Linked DNA regions of Archangium violaceum. The protein of the gene in region 1 interacts with the protein of each later gene in a pairwise test. Links are inferred from orthologs where the notes say so. Each region holds a gene or a part of one and is shown in the gene's direction. Other genes may lie near its edges.

Region 1 (7,653 bases):
TCGGCCTGGGCGGGAGGCGCCACGGGGGCCGGCTCGCTCTGCGTGATGGGAGCCGGCTCGGGCGGGAGCGCCAGGGCCACCGAACCCTCGGTGGAGGGCATCGCCGCGGAGGCTTCCGGCGCCGCCTGGGCCGCCACGCTCACGGGAGCGGACTCCACGGGCGCCACCGGCACCACGGGGACGCTCACCGCCTCGGACGGGGCGGACACCGACACCGGCTCGGCTGCGGTGGAGACAGTGGGGGCGGGCTCCTCGGCGCGACGCTCCGGTTGTTCGGCCTGGGGCGCGGGCTCCTCGGCGCGACGCTCCGGCTGTTCGGCCTGGGGCGCGGGCTCCTCGGCGCGGCGCTCCGGCTGCTCGGCTCGGGGCTCCTCGACGCGTGGCGCGGGCTCCTCGACGGGGTGGGGCGTCTCGCCGCCTCCAGGGGCCTGCTGCTCGTGGACCTCCGCCTCCACCTCGGCACCGTCGGCCTCATGGGCGGCCTCGGCGGCCTCGGCCTCGGACTCCTCGGGGACGTCCGGGGTGTCCTCGTCGTGCTCGCCCTCGGTCAGCTCGAACTGGGCGCGCGCGAAGTCCGGGTCGTAGACGACGTCACTGACGTAGAGGAACGCGGCCTTCTCGAGTCCGATGTCCACGAAGGCCGCCTGCATCCCCGGGAGCACCCGGACGACGCGGCCCTTGTAGATGTTTCCGACGATCCCCTTGTCCTTCTTACGCTCGAGGTAGAACTCCGCGATGTGGCCGCCTTCGACCAGGGCCACGCGGGTCTCCCGGCCCGCCGCGTTGATGACGAGGATGCTGCTCATTGATGAATCCTGGGCGCGCGCGCGGATGCGTGAGCTCCGGCGGACGGGAGGCGACGGCGTCTCCCGCTTCCGAGCGCGCTGCGAGGGGAGAGGCGGCCCCGTCTCTTCCGCGCACACAGGTGGAGGACGGCCCATGACCGAGGGGTCCGGCTGTCTCCGCGCGGGTGAGGGTTGAGGGGACCACGACCTGCTCCTCCGAGTTCATATCGCCCCGCGATGGTCCGGCACCCTGCCGGGCGGGGACTTGCTTCCAATCGAGCGTTCGAGGCCGCCCTGGCGCTCGTACCGCCCGGCCTCTTCCTTCCACACCCGGTCGGAGCCCATCCGCGGGCGCCTTGGGGGGGCGACAGAGGCCCGGTGCAGCCGGCGCGCCCTGGTATGCCGGGAACGCACCCGTCTCAAAATCTAGAATCCATGGACCCCAAACGCCCCACCCCTGGTGGAACGTCCCGAGCCCAGAAAACGGCAAAAGGTTTTCACGCCTGATAAGACCTGTAAAGGCGAGACATGGAAAATGTCGGCCGTCTGTCAGCCTGCAGGGCCTAGGCCTGGGCCGTCGGAGCCCTTTTCCGGTTCTCCGGTTTGTCCAGCCGGCCGCCCCTCGGACGGCGGACCAGACGCAGGCCGGTCCAGGTGCTGTCGATGATGCAGATCTTGTTGTCCACCAGCCCGATGTCGAGCGCGGCCTGGCGGATGAAGTCCTCGGAGAGGGCCGTCTTGATGCCCTCGCCGCTGGGCCAGCACACCCAGATGCCCCCGGTCAGGGCCATGGCGCGCGAGAGGGCCGGCAGGCGCTGGACGAGCTCGTGGGCGTCCTGGGTGAAGAAGAGGATGACGTCCAGCCCCGTCTGGGCGGTGATGAGGAACTCCACCCCATCCGGCAGGGGATTGAGCCTCTGGACGAAGCCCCGGGGTGGGTTGATGACGGAGACCTTGCTGCCGGTCTTGATGCCGAGCATGGCCGGCAGAGAAGCCAGCGCGTAGGGAGTCATGAGCTGCGCTCCACGGTGAAGGTACTGAACTCCCCGCGCGCCTCCGAGTCGGCGCGCTCCACTTCCGTTACCCGGGCCTGGGTGGGGCCCCGGTGGCACCAGGCCACGAATGCATCCAGGGCCTCCGCCGTGCCCTCGGCCACCGCCTCCACGGAACCGTCCGAGAGGTTGCGCACCCATCCCGTCAGTCCGAGACGCAGGGCCTCGGTGCGGGCGCTCTCCCTGTAGAACACCCCTTGCACCTTGCCTCGAATCCGGAGGCTTGCTCGCCGCCTGTCCATGGTGCCTCGTCCCCTTACCCTCTGGCGTCCGTCTGGAGCAGCTGCAGGAAGGCCTGCTCGTCCAGGATTCTTACCCCGAGTTCCTGGGCCTTCTTCAGCTTGCTACCGGCGTCCTCGCCCGCCACCACCATGTCAGTCTTCCGCGAGACACTTCCAGACACCTTGCCCCCCCGGCGTTCGATTTCCTCCTTCGCCTGGTCGCGGCTCATCCCGCTCATGCCCCCGGTGAGCACCACCGTCTTGCCGGCGAAGACGCCCGTCTTCACGACGCGGGGCGCGGCCGGCGCGACTCCCGCGGCGAGCAGCGCGTCGATGGCCTCGCGGTTCTGCGGCTCGTGGAAGAAGGCGTGGATGACCTGGGCCATGGTGGGGCCCACGTCCTTGACGCGGGTGATGTCCTCGAGGCTGGCCTCGTAGAGCTGGCGCACGTCCGGGAAGGCCTCGGCGAGCGTCTTGGCGGTGGCCTCGCCCACGTGGCGGATGCCGAGCGCGTAGAGGAAGCGGGGCTGGGTGGTCTGCTTGGAGCGCTCGATGTTGGCGAGCAGGTTGTCGGCGCTCTTCTCGCCCATGCGCTCCAGCTCCAGGAGCTTGCCCCGGGTGAGGTGGTAGAGGTCCGCGAAGGTCTTCACCAGGCCCGTCTCCACCAGCTGGCCGGCCAGCTTCTCGCCCAGGCCGTCGATGTCCATGGCCGTGCGCGAGGCGAAGTGGCGCACCTTCTCCACCATCTGCGCGGGGCAGGTGGCGCCGGTGCAGCGGATGATGGCGCCCTCGTCGTCCTTCACGGCGGCCGCGTGGCAGACGGGGCACTCGGTGGGGAAGACGAAGGGCTGGGCATCCGCCGGCCGCTTGGACTCCACCACCTTCACGATTTCGGGGATGACGTCACCGGCGCGGCGGATGAAGACGGTGTCGCCCTTGCGCACGTCCTTGCGGCGCAGCTCGTCCTCGTTGTGCAGGGTGGCGCGGCTCACGGTGACGCCGCCCACCTTCACCGGCTTGAGGTGCGCCACCGGGGTGAGCGCGCCCGTACGGCCCACGTACACCTGGATGTCCTCGACGAGCGTCGCCTCCTCCTCGGGCGGGAACTTGTAGGCCACCGCCCAGCGCGGGCTCTTCGAAATCTGCCCCAGCCGCTGGCGCAGGTCCTCCTCGTCCACCTTCACCACCATGCCGTCCACCTCGAAGGGCAGGGCATGGCGGCCCTCGACGGACTTGCGGTACTGCTCGCGCACCCCCTCCACGCTCTCCACGCGTACGTACCGGTTCACCGGCAACCCGAGCGACTTGAGGTACTCGAGCTTCTCCGTGTGCGAGCCGAAGGCGGGTACTCCCTCGCCGGGCACGCACTCGTACAGATAGAGGGAGAGCGGGCGCGAGGCGGTGATGCGCGGGTCCAGCTGCCGCAGGCTGCCGGCGGCGGCGTTGCGCGGGTTGGCGAAGAGCGGCTCGCCCTCCTCCTCGCGCTTGTCGTTGAGCTTCTTGAAGTCCTTCTTGGAAATGAAGACCTCGCCCCGCACCTCGAGGCCGCCGGGCACTTCCACCCCGTTCTGGGGGAGCAGCTCCATGGGAAGGCTGCGGATGGTGCGAAGGTTGGCGCTGACGTCCTCGCCCTCGGTGCCGTCGCCGCGGGTGGCGCCCCGGGCGAAGCGTCCGTGCTCGAAGTGCAGGGTGATGGCCAGGCCGTCGAGCTTGGGCTCGCACACATAGGCGACCTGCGCGAGTCCTGTCTGGCGGCGGATCCGCTCGTCGAAATCGGAAAGCTCTTCGTCGTTGAAGACGTTTGCCAACGAGAGCATCGGGACGCGGTGGACCACCTTCTCGAACTTCTCGGCCGCGGCCCCGCCCACCCTTTGGGTCGGCGAGTCCACGGTGATGAGGTCCGGGTGGCGGGACTCCAGGTCCTGCAGCTCCCGCATGAGCCGGTCGTATTCCGCGTCGCTAACCTCCGGCGAGTCGAGCACGTAGTAACGGTAGTTGTGGTGGGCCAGCTCCTTGCGGAGCTGCTCGATTCGGGTGGCGTCGGCGGTCTTCGAGGCGTTCACGGATACGGGCTCGGCGGCTGGACTGGAAAATTCGGGGTGTCGGTTGCCTGGCTGGGCAGGTAGCGAGGATGCCTTGACAGCTCAGGAGGTGGTCAATAACCTCTTGCATCGGCTCATGAGGGCCGTTGTCGCACCCTCACGCGCCATCTCTTCCCAGTACAAGGTTCCATCACCCGCGAGGTCCCGGCAAGAAGGGATCCCGGGTGTCGCCCTGAGGGTGGTTCGCGTCCCGCGTACCCCACGGACATCTCCCACGACATTCCTGTGCGCGCCCCCCCGGCGCCCAACCAGCACCTCCCCCCTTCAATCATGGCCAAAGCCCGTTCCCCCAAAGAGAAGCTCCTGGATTCAGTCGTAGAAGTTGAAGAGAAGCCCAAGCGTCGGACGACGCGGGCCAAGGTCGTGGACCGGGACGACACCGAGAAGCCTTCGCGCCGCCGGGCGACGAGCCGTCGGGAAGAGGACACCGAGTCCGAGTCCGAGTCCCTCTCGGTCGCCGAGACGCCGCGCCCGGTGCTGACGCCGCTCCCCTCTCATCCCGTGAGAGATGAAGAGTACCAGGAGGTCCGCGCGCACGAGGCGCACGAGGAGCCCTCCGCTCCCGAGCCCTCCGCTCCCGAGCCCTCCGAGGCGCCCGTGGTCACCGAGGTGACGCGCGATGGCGCTCCCATGCAGGTCATCAAGCTCAATGACCTGAAGCGGATGAAGATCACCGACCTGGCGAAGATGGCCCACGACTTCGGTGTCGAGGGCTACCAGGGCCTGAAGAAGCAGGATCTCATCTTCTCGCTGCTGTCGGGCATCGCGGACAAGAAGTTCGAGGTGCACGCCGAGGGCGTGATGGAGCTGCTCAGCGACGGCTTCGGCTTCCTGCGCAGCGCGGACAGCGACTACCAGCCGAGCCCGGACGACATCTACGTGTCGCCGTCGCAGGTGCGCCGCTTCAACCTGCGCCCGGGCGACACGGTGACGGGCCCCATCCGCCAGCCGCGCGAGGGCGAGCGCTTCTTCGCGCTGCAGAAGGTGGACAAGGTCAACTTCGCGGACCCGCTGTCCGAGGCCACGCGCGAGCGCATCCTCTTCGACAACCTCACGCCGCTCTATCCGACCCGCAAGCTCAAGCTGGAGCACGAGGGCTCGGAGATGACGACGCGCATCATCGACCTGTTCTGCCCCATCGGCCTGGGCCAGCGCTGCCTCATCGTGGCGCCTCCGAAGGCCGGTAAGACGGTGCTGCTGCAGAACATCGCGCACGCCATCTCGAAGAACCACCCGGACGTCTACCTCATCGTGCTGCTCGTGGACGAGCGCCCCGAGGAAGTGACGGACATGGAGCGCAACGTGCGCGGCGAGGTGGTGAGCTCCACCTTCGACGAGCCGGCCACGCGTCACGTGCAGGTGGCGGAGATGGTCATCGACAAGGCCAAGCGCCTGGTCGAGCAGAAGTACGACGTGTGCATCCTCCTGGACTCCATCACCCGTCTGGCGCGCGCCTACAACACGGTGGTGCCGGCCTCGGGCAAGATTCTGTCCGGTGGTGTGGACGCCAACGCGCTGCACAAGCCCAAGCGCTTCTTCGGCGCCGCGCGCAACATCGAGGAGGGTGGCAGCCTCACCATCATCGGCACCGCGCTCATCGACACCGGCAGCCGCATGGACGAGGTCATCTTCGAGGAGTTCAAGGGCACCGGTAACTCGGAAATCGTCCTGGACCGCAAGTTGATGGAGAAGCGCATCTTCCCGACGCTCGACATCAACAAGTCCGGTACGCGCAAGGAGGAGCTGCTGCTGCCCCCGGCGGACCTCATCCGCATCACCGCGCTTCGTCAGGTACTGCACCCGTTCACGCCGATCGACGCGATGGAATTCGTGCTCAAGCATATGCGTCCGACCGCGTCGAACGCCGAATTCCTCGGCTCGATGAACCGGTAGGACCGGTAGGGGAGCATCGACCCATGCGCCGCACCCGCTCTGCTTCACTCGCCGCCCTCGTCGTGGGGGCGGTGCTCGCGATGACCACCGGGTGCGGCCCGGTCGAACCGGACTTCGGTGACAGCCCGGCACCGTTGTCCAACCGCATCTGCTACACGGACGCGGATTGCACGGGCAACGACTGCTGCGGCCTGGGCACCAACCCCACCCACGTGGAGGACGGGCCCGACTGCAGCGCCGTGCGGTGCCCGGGGACCTGCCCGCAGAATGGGCTCGACTGCGGGCGCTGCTACGTCTTCTGCCGGGACTCGCGCTGCGAGGCCGCCTGCCAGGGCTGAGCCCGCGCCTTCTCCTCCGGCTGCCTACTTCGGCTGCTCCAGCTTCACCTCGCCCAGCGTGGGCTGGGCCTTGATGCGGGCGTAGTCGAAGCAGGCCACCACGAGGGAGGCCACCGGCACCGCGAAGAGCGCGCCCACCAGGCCGAACATCTTCTCCCCGGCGATCAGGCTGAAGGCCACGATGACCGGGTGGATGCGCGCCGCCGAGCCCATGATCTTCGGGTTGAGGAAGTACGCCTCCAGCGCGTGGATGCCGATGATCCACAGCAGGATGGCGAAGCCCTTCTGGAAGCCGTCCGCCAGCGCGATGAGCACGATGGGCACCGAGCTGAGGATGGTGCCGAAGATGGGGATGAGGCTGAAGACCGTGGCCACCGTGGCCAGCAGGAAGGCGAACTTCACCCCGAACAGCAGCAGCCCCACGAAGGTGAGCGCGCCGTTGACGAGGCAGATCGTCACCTGGCCGCGCACCACGCCGGACAGCGAGCGGTCGATGCGCTCGAGCAGCAGCTGCGCGTCGTTGCCGTACTCGACCGGCACCAGGCTGGTGAAGTAGCGCACGATGGCGTGCGCATCGATGGAGAAGAACGCCGCCACCATCAGGATGAAGAACATCATGAACACGCCGGCGAGCACCGACGTGATGATGTTGCGCGACACGGTGACGATGTCGCCCATGTGCTCGCGCGTGAGGGCCGTCAGGCTCGCGGCGATGTCCTGGATCGTCTTCTCCAGATCCAACGACAGGCCCGAGGTGGGCACGCCGTTGCGGATGTCCTCGGACGTGGCGATGGCCACCGGGATGCCGTTGGCGCGCAGCCAGTCCTCGGCGCGGTCGGCGAGCACGTGCACGCGCTCGGGCGTGAGCGAGTTGAGGAACGTCACCCCATCCCGGCTGATGCGGGCCAGCTCGCTGTAGAGCTGCGGCACCATGGCGATGAAGAACAGGTACACCGCCAGGAAGAAGAGGGCGTAGATGAGCAGGATGCCCACCCAGCGCGGGATGTTCCTACCTCGAACCTGGACGCGGGTGATGCGCGTCACCAGCGGGTGCACCAGGTAGGCGATCAGCGCGGCGCTCGCGAAGGGCAGCAGCACCGAGTGGAACAGGGCCAGGATGACGGCGACGGTCAGCCATAGCCCCGCGAGGATGTAGAGACGCTTGCGGCGTTGTTCCGCCGGAATTTCGAGCTCGTGGGGCTGGAGCATGGCGCGGCTTATGGCAGAGGGACCGTTCGGTCTCAAGAGAAGGGCGTCTGGAG
Region 2 (7,573 bases), 950 kb from region 1 along the record:
TGGTGCCCAGCACCACGTGCGTCGGCAGGCCGGTCGCCAGCAAGGCGGGCAGCGTGACGAGCCCTCCTCCTCCTGCAATGGCATCCACCACACCGGCCGTCAGGGCCGCGACACACAACAGGACGATTTCGAGCGAAGTCACTTCCACGAGCGGGCACCTACCATGTCCAAAGCTTGCGCGCGCGCCGACTCTGGGCGTCAATTCGGGGACACGTCCCCCGCCGAGGTCCCATCGTGCTCGCGTCTCTCGTTTCCGTGATGACCCTCGCGCTGCTGTCCGCCGCGCCCCCTGACCCGAAAGGTCCCACCTGCCGATCCATCGACGGGCAGGTGGCGTGCGGCTACCAATGCAAGTCGGACGGACAGCGCGTGCGGTGCGCGCAGACGCCCCAGGGCTCCTGCCAGGTCATCGACGGCCAGGCCATCTGCTTCGACCCACCCGCCTACATCGTCCGCATCTACGGTGACGCGCTGCCCCCTCCCGAGTGCAAGGCCATCGACGGACAGGTGGCCTGCGGCTACCAGTGCGCCACGCAGTTCGGCAAGGTGAAGTGCGCGCGCACCCCGGCGGGCATCTGCACCGGCCGCAACGACGAGCTCGTCTGCTTCGATCCGCCCCCCGAGGTGTACGCCGTCTATGGCCGCGAGACGCCTCGCTCCGAGTGCCGGGGCTACGGCACGGACGTCGCCTGTGGTTACAAGTGCACCCTCGGCGCCGGAAAGGTGGCCTGCAGCAAGACGCCCCAGGGCATCTGCAAGAGCGATGGCATGCGGCTGGACTGCTTCGACCCGCCCGCCCAGGCCTTCTGCTCCTGGGGCAAGTCCCTGCCACCCCTTCAGTGCCAGCTCAGCGACGGCCAGCCCGTGTGCGGCTACGGCTGCACCAAGGCCTATTCCAAGGTGGCCTGCGCCGCCACCCCGAAGGGGATGTGCAAGGTGTTCGACACCGAGGTCCACTGCTTCGACCCGCCGAGCACCCAGGACGCGAACCCGGCCTGCCTGAGCATCCTCGGGCTGGCCTCCCTGGAAACCCCCTGACAGCGCCGCGCCGGGCAGCTTGCTTTCCCTCATCCTGAGACGGGGGTAGGGTGAGGACGCATACAAGGAGCGACATCCGAGATGGCGGAGGGAGACGTCCGGCAATACTTCGTGCGTAACGAGCAGGGGGCCATCTGGGGCCCACTGGCCCTGCCGACCATCGAGCTGCTCATCGATAACGGCGCCATCCAGGGTCGGCTCCAGGTCTCCGAGGACGGCATCAACTTCGCCTTCCCCGGTCGCTTCCCGCACATCCGCGATGCCTTCCCGCGCGAGATGTGGGGCGACGTCGTCCCCCCCGGCCCGAGTGCTCCGGCCACACCACCCGCTGGAGCCATGCCCCCCGGTCCTCAACCGGGCAGGCCTCCCGCGGCGCCCGCGCCGGGGACAGCGCCCTCCGCGGGCCCTGGAGCCATGCCTCGCGGCCCCGGTGCCGTCACCCGGCCTCCCGTGCCCGGAGCAGGAGTGCCCGTGGCGGGCCCGGGTGCCGCCGTCACCCGAGCGCCTGTACCGGGAGTGGGTCTGCCCGTCGCCAAACCGGGTGCCGTCACGCGACCCCCTGTGCCAGGGGCGGGTGTGCCCGTGGCCAACCCCGGTGCCCCCACCGCCGCCCGGCCCGGTGCGCCCGCCGCGGCCCCAGGTGCCCGGCCCGCCGCACCGACCGCGGGTGCCACGGTTCCTGGCGCTCCCGCGGGTGCCGCTCCCGCGAATGCCGCCCGCCCGCCTCCCGCCGTGACGCCCGGGCCCGGCATGCCTGGGACGCCAGCCCCCGCCGCCGCCCAGCGCCCCGCCGCTCCCGGTGCCGCGCCCCACCCCGCTCCTCCGGGAACTCCGCCGGGTGCCGCCGCACGCCCCGCCGCGCCGGGAGCTCCCGCGCAACCCGCTCCCACGGCCGCGCCCGCCTCCGCCGCGACCCCCGCGCCGGGCCCGGAGCAGCTGCCCCCCGCCAGCGGGCAGCTCGAGACGCACTCCCCCGTGCGCCTCTACGGGCTCATCGCCGCCGGCAACCACACGGGTCTGCTCACGCTCACCCTGGCCGACTGCACCGTCAGCATCCACTTCCGCAAGGGCAACCCCGAGTTCATCGACTCCTCCCTCCCCGGGGACGCGCTCGGCACCTGGCTCGTGCAGTCGAAGCTCGTCACCCCGGAGCAACTCCAGCAGGCCGAGGCCGCTCGGGGCCGCTTCGGCGGAGAGGTGCTCGCGGCGCTCTTCGGGCTCGGACTCCTCCAGCCCGCCACCGCCTTCACCCAGCTCGCGCAGCGCGCCCAGAGCATCCTCCTCAAGGGACTGCGCGCCGAATCCGGCTCCTTCACCTTCGAGGCGAAGGACCTGCCCGCCGCCAGGGCGATGCCCCTCGGCAACAAGTGGGCGGTGCTCAGTGAGCTCATCCGCCGCATCCCCAGCGCGGACCTCCGGCGACGGTTGCAGCCCGTGTTGAACCTGCCGGTGATGAAGTCCCAGGGCCGCGTGGCCACCGGAGACCTGCGGCTCACCCCTCACGAGGTGCGCGTGCTCGCCCTCATCGACGGGGTGCGCTCGGCCGGACAGCTCCTCAACGACCTTCCCCAGGACGCCGATCACCTGCTGCGGCTCGTGTTCCTCCTCAAGGAGCTCGAGGGAGTGTCCTTCGCCGCCGTGCGCGCGGCCCCCCAGGCCGCCGCGAAACCGGCCACGCCCCAGGCCGCTCCCGCCGCCCGCCCGGGTACACAGCCGGGTGTCGCCCAGGCCGGTGCCACGCCCCAGGCCCCCGCCGCGAAACCCGCGACACCTCCCGCCGCCGCGCCCCAAGCCGCTGCCGCCGCCCGCCCGGGAACACAGCCGGGTATCGCCCAGGCCCCCGCCGCGAAACCGGCCACGCCTCCGAGCGCCGCCGCACCGCAGGCGCCTCGTCCGGCGGCTCCCGCGCCCACCGCGGCTCCGGCCGCGAAACCCGCCACGCCCGCCCCAGCAGCCCAGGCCCCTGCTCCCGCCGCCGCTGCCCCGGGCTCCGCTCCAGGCTCCAACGAGCTCCCCGCGCTCCGGGAGCTGGCCGCGAAGCTCAAGGAGCAGAACCACTTCGAGCGCCTGGGCCTGGGTGCCGACACCAACGGCCCGGCGGTGAAGATCGCCTACTTCAAGCTGGCCAAGCAGTACCACCCGGACACGCTGCCTCCAGGCGCGCCTCCGGAGATGGAGAAGCTCAAGGCCGACATCTTCGCGTATATCGGGGATGCCTACCGCACGCTCTCGGACGACAAGAGCCGCGCCGCGTACATCGAGGAGCTCAAGAACGGCGGCAGCGGCGAGGCCCAGGTGGACATCGAGTCCATCCTCAAGAGCGAGGAGCTCTTCCGCAAGGCGGGCATCTACATCAAGGCCCGGAAGTTCGCCGAGGCGGCCAGGCTGCTCGACGAGGCCATCGCGCTCAACCCCGAGGAGCCCGAGTTCTTCGCCTGGCGCGGCTACACCCGCTTCTTCACCTTCGAGGACAAGAAGACGGGCTACAACGAGGCCTACCGCGACATCCAACACTGTCTGAAGAAGAACGAGAAGGTCGCCTCCGCGCACTACTTCCTGGGTGTCATCGCCAAGCTGTGCGGCGACAACAGCGGCGCGCTGAAGCACTTCCAGAAGACGGTGGAGGTTCAGCCAAATCACATCGACGCGCAGCGGGAGATCCGCATGGCCCAGCAAAAGAAGTAGGGTGCGCGAGCCGGGAGCGCGCCACGTGCTCCCCCATACACGAGGAGAAGTCCCTTGCCGTTGACCGGAAAACAGCGCCGCCAGCTCCGCGCGCTGGGACACCACCTGGAGCCAGTCGTCATCGTGGGCCAGTCGGGCGTCACCGAGGGCGTCATCGCCGCAGTCGAGCAGGCGCTCCAGGATCACGAGCTCATCAAGGTGAAGATCAACGAGGGCCCGGAGGACCGTCACGAGGCCGCCGAGAAGCTCTCCCAGGGCACCAACGCCGAACTGGTCCAGCTCCTGGGCCGCACCGCCCTGCTCTTCAAGAAGCGGGAAGAGGACTCGGAGTTCGACGATCTCTGAGCGGCGCCCTCAGGGTGTGAAACCCGCGGCCCGGGCGGCCAGGTCGGCCCCCGCGCCCAGGCGCTCCAGCAGCACGGGGCCGAAGTACTGGTGACGGGCCTCGCCCTGGTTCGTCTCCACCTTCTCGGCGGTCTCCACGTAGCCCAGGTAGCCGTCCGCCAGCCCCAGCACCCCCGTGGCGCCCGTGCGCCGCACCAGCTCGGCCCCCGCGCCCACCGTGGGCTCGCCCGGCACCAGCAGCAGCTCCAGGGGCCCCAACACCAGCGCGCCCATCTCCGACGTCCGCGAGGACGACGCGCACAGGAAGTTGTCCCCCGCCGCCCGCGAGAACGACGGCACCAGCCGCGAGGCGTCCGGCCTCGGCAGCGCCACGTCCACCCGCGCGAAGGCCAGCCTCGAGCTCCCGGCCGCCACCGGCACCGCCTGCTCGGCCAGCTTCGACACCGCACGCGCGAAGGACAGCGCCCGCTCCGCGCCCTCGCCATCGCCGTAGGACACCGAGACGTTGCCCACCGTCCCCTGTAGCACCAACGTCACCCCACCCTGCTCCTCGCGCAGCTGGCTCAGACGCCCTGGCCAGTCCGTGTCCACCAGGGCCCGGTCCCTCGGGAGGATCGTGGGGTGCGCGGCGAAGATCAGCAGTTCCGCCACGGGTCCCTCCGCGCCTCGAAGCACCGCGCGGGTCAGCGCCCCATCCGGAAGCTCGCCGCCCGCGCGCGAACGTACCAGCGCGCCCTCCCGCGCCTCGCCCACCTCCAGGGAGACCTCGGTGAGCCGCGCCGCGGCCTGACGCAGCGCCTCGGTGGCACCCACCACCGCCGCCTCCCGCGCGTCCTTGCGGAAGCGGCCGGTGCCCGCGAGCTGCGACACCATCCGTGTGTCGTATCCCCCGAAGGACGAGTGCGGGTGCGCGGCCGTCACCACCACCCCCTGGAGCCCCAGGCCGGCGGTCCGTTCACGCACCTCGGCCACGAGCTCGTCGGGCACCAGCAGCAGCTCCAGCGACACCAGCCCCACCTTCACGTCCCCCGAGGACAGCACCACGGCCCGCGCCTGGGGCATGGGGTCCGCCCGGCTGGCCTCCGGTCGAGGAGGCCCATAGCCCGCCACCACCACCGGAAAGGGGGGAATCAGGGGCACCCTCGCCGCCCCGGCCTTCAAGGGGCCCTCGGCGTGGACCTCCCCGAGCACCACGGGCTCCCGCTCGGTCCACCGGCCACACCAGTTCCAGGACGCGAGCGCGTACGCCGATCCGATGGTCAGGAGCACGAGGGGTAGCAGGGAGGGCAGCAGTCGCCGCCGCCGGGAAGACATGCGGGATGGAAGCCTACCTCCAACCGGGGAATTCCGGGGGCCTGGACGGCCGGTTACCTCCTGGAGACATCAGCCGGCGGAATACCCACGAACAAGGCAACCGTTCTCCAGTTCCGTTCGGACCTCGAAGGGGATAAGGCACGCGCCATGTGTGGGATCTTCGGAATTGTCGGTCACCCAGAGGCCTCCAACCTGACGTATCTCGGCCTGCACGCGCTGCAGCACCGCGGGCAGGAGTCCGCGGGCATCGTCGCATCGGATGGGCATAGCCTTCGCGCCCACCGGGAGATGGGCCTCGTCGCGGACATCTTCACCGCGCCCGTGCTCGAGAAGCTGCCGGGCGCCGCGGCCATCGGCCACGTGCGCTACTCCACGGCGGGCGGCAGCCAGCTCAAGAACGCCCAGCCCCTCTCGGTGGAGTACGTGGGCGGCCACATGGCCGTGGCCCACAACGGCAACCTCGTCAACGCGCAGGAGCTGCGCACCGCGCTCGAGGCCGACGGAGCCATCTTCCAGTCGGACGCGGACACCGAGGTCATCGTCCACTTCATCGCCCGCTCCAAGCAGCCCACCTTCGAGCAGAAGGTCGTCGAGGCGCTCACCAAGGTGAAGGGGGCCTACAGCATCCTCTTCCTCACCGAGAACAAGCTGGTGGCGGCGAGAGACCCCTACGGCTTCCGCCCGCTGGTGCTCGGCAAGCTGAAGAACAGCTGGGTGCTGGCCAGCGAGACGACGGCGCTGGATCTCATCGAGGCGGAGTTCATCCGCGAGCTCGAGGCCGGCGAGATGGTGGTCATCGACGAGACGGGCCTGCGCTCCAGCCAGCCCTTCCAGCCCACGCGGCTGGGCCGGTGCATCTTCGAGCACGTGTACTTCGCCAAGCCGGACTCGGTGCTGTTCGGCACGAGCGTGTACGAGACGCGCAAGGAGCTGGGGCGGCAGCTGGCGAAGGAGCAGCCGGCGCCCGGAGCGGACCTGGTCATCGCGGTGCCGGACTCGGGCGTGCCCGCGGCCATCGGCTACGCCCAGGCGAGCGGGATTCCCTACGACGTGGGCCTCATCCGCAGCCACTACGTGGGCCGCACCTTCATCGAGCCCCAGCAGTCCATCCGCCACTTCGGCGTGAAGCTGAAGCTGTCGGCGGTGCGCCAGGTGCTCAAGGGCAAGCGCGTGGTGGTGGTGGACGACTCCATCGTGCGCGGCACCACCAGCCGGAAGATCGTGAAGATGCTCAAGGCCGCGGGCGCGGTGGAGGTGCACCTGCGCATCTCCTCGCCGCCCACGCAGTGGCCCTGCTACTACGGCATCGACACGCCGAGCCGGCAGGAGCTCATCGCCTCCAGCCACAGCGTGGAGGAGATCGCCCGTTACGTGACGGCGGACTCGCTGGGCTACATCTCCCAGGAAGGCCTGGGCACCGCGGTGGGAGACCGGGAGCGCGCCACCTTCTGCACGGCCTGCTTCTCCGGCAAGTACCTGACGGGCGACCTCAACACGAGCGCCCCGCCGGCGGAGTCCGCTCCGAAGCTCGCCATCATCGCCTGAGGCGCCTCCCCTCCCGGCGATGGAGAACGCCTCCCAGCCCGAGCACCTGCGCGCGGAGCGACAGTTCGCTCGCTCCGTGCTCGCGGGCCTCCTGCTGCTCGGACTGGTCGCCATCGCCGGACCGCTGCTCTCCTACCGCAGCGACGTCCACGAAGCGCACAGCCAGTTCCAGGACCGTCTCAATCGCGAATCGCGCGTGTACTCCGATGCGATCGGCCTGCACCTGAAGCTGCTCAAGTCCGAGCTCGAGCGGGTCTCCCTGGGTCTCGGTCCCGAGATGCAGGAGGAGCGGGCCACGGAGGACATGCTGGACCTCACCTCCCCGGAAACCGGCATCTTCCGTCAGGGAGTCGTCCTGCTGGATGCCACGGGGAAGCCCCGCTGGAGCGAGCCACCCCAGCTGCTCGATGCCGGCGGCTCCCTGCGTGACCGCCCCTGGTTCCAGCGCGCGCTGAACCAGCAGACCGCCTCCGTGGACGCACTCCATCCCGGTTCGTCCACCTTCGTCGTCGCCATCCCCGTGGTGCGCAACGGCAGGACGGCCGGCCTCCTCGTGGGCCTGCTCGACGCGGAGGTGGAGGTCCCCGGCTCGCGCCCCTCGAGCCAGTACCTGACCCTCCTCGTGCTCAACCGCGCGGGAGCTCTC

The links. Proteins that work in one complex are often made in the same cells at the same time.
Region 2: the proteins of rho (region 1) and yhbY interact in binary tests that used the Escherichia coli proteins (3 or more experiments, as listed by UniProt). The link is inferred for Archangium violaceum from one-to-one orthologs.

Annotation. Positions count from the first base shown.
Region 1 is NZ_CP069338.1:6,542,386-6,550,038, forward strand. The notes cover bases 3,745-6,741. They hold rho (transcription termination factor Rho), read left to right. Parts: upstream 3,745-4,430; coding sequence 4,431-6,053; downstream 6,054-6,741. Other genes in these bases: ligA (NAD-dependent DNA ligase LigA), read right to left, coding at 3,745-4,121; JQX13_RS28025 (hypothetical protein), read left to right, coding at 6,077-6,391; JQX13_RS28030 (AI-2E family transporter), read right to left, coding at 6,416-6,741. Also shown: JQX13_RS28000 (Rne/Rng family ribonuclease), read right to left, coding at 1-806; JQX13_RS28005 (DUF3052 family protein), read right to left, coding at 1,349-1,798; JQX13_RS28010 (acylphosphatase), read right to left, coding at 1,795-2,079; more of ligA, read right to left, coding at 2,094-3,744; more of JQX13_RS28030, read right to left, coding at 6,742-7,600; JQX13_RS28035 (hypothetical protein), read right to left, coding at 7,633-7,653. UniProt on the Escherichia coli protein: Facilitates transcription termination by a mechanism that involves Rho binding to the nascent RNA, activation of Rho's RNA-dependent ATPase activity, and release of the mRNA from the DNA template.
Region 2 is NZ_CP069338.1:5,589,113-5,596,685, reverse strand. Bases 2,506-5,422 are described here. They hold yhbY (ribosome assembly RNA-binding protein YhbY), read left to right. Parts: upstream 2,506-3,777; coding sequence 3,778-4,068; downstream 4,069-5,422. Other genes in these bases: JQX13_RS23970 (hypothetical protein), read right to left, coding at 4,078-5,382; JQX13_RS55515 (J domain-containing protein), read left to right, coding at 2,506-3,723. In the rest of the region: JQX13_RS23990 (TSUP family transporter), read right to left, coding at 1-148; JQX13_RS23985 (hypothetical protein), read left to right, coding at 235-1,038; more of JQX13_RS55515, read left to right, coding at 1,120-2,505; purF (amidophosphoribosyltransferase), read left to right, coding at 5,530-6,927; JQX13_RS23960 (PAS domain-containing sensor histidine kinase), read left to right, coding at 6,947-7,573.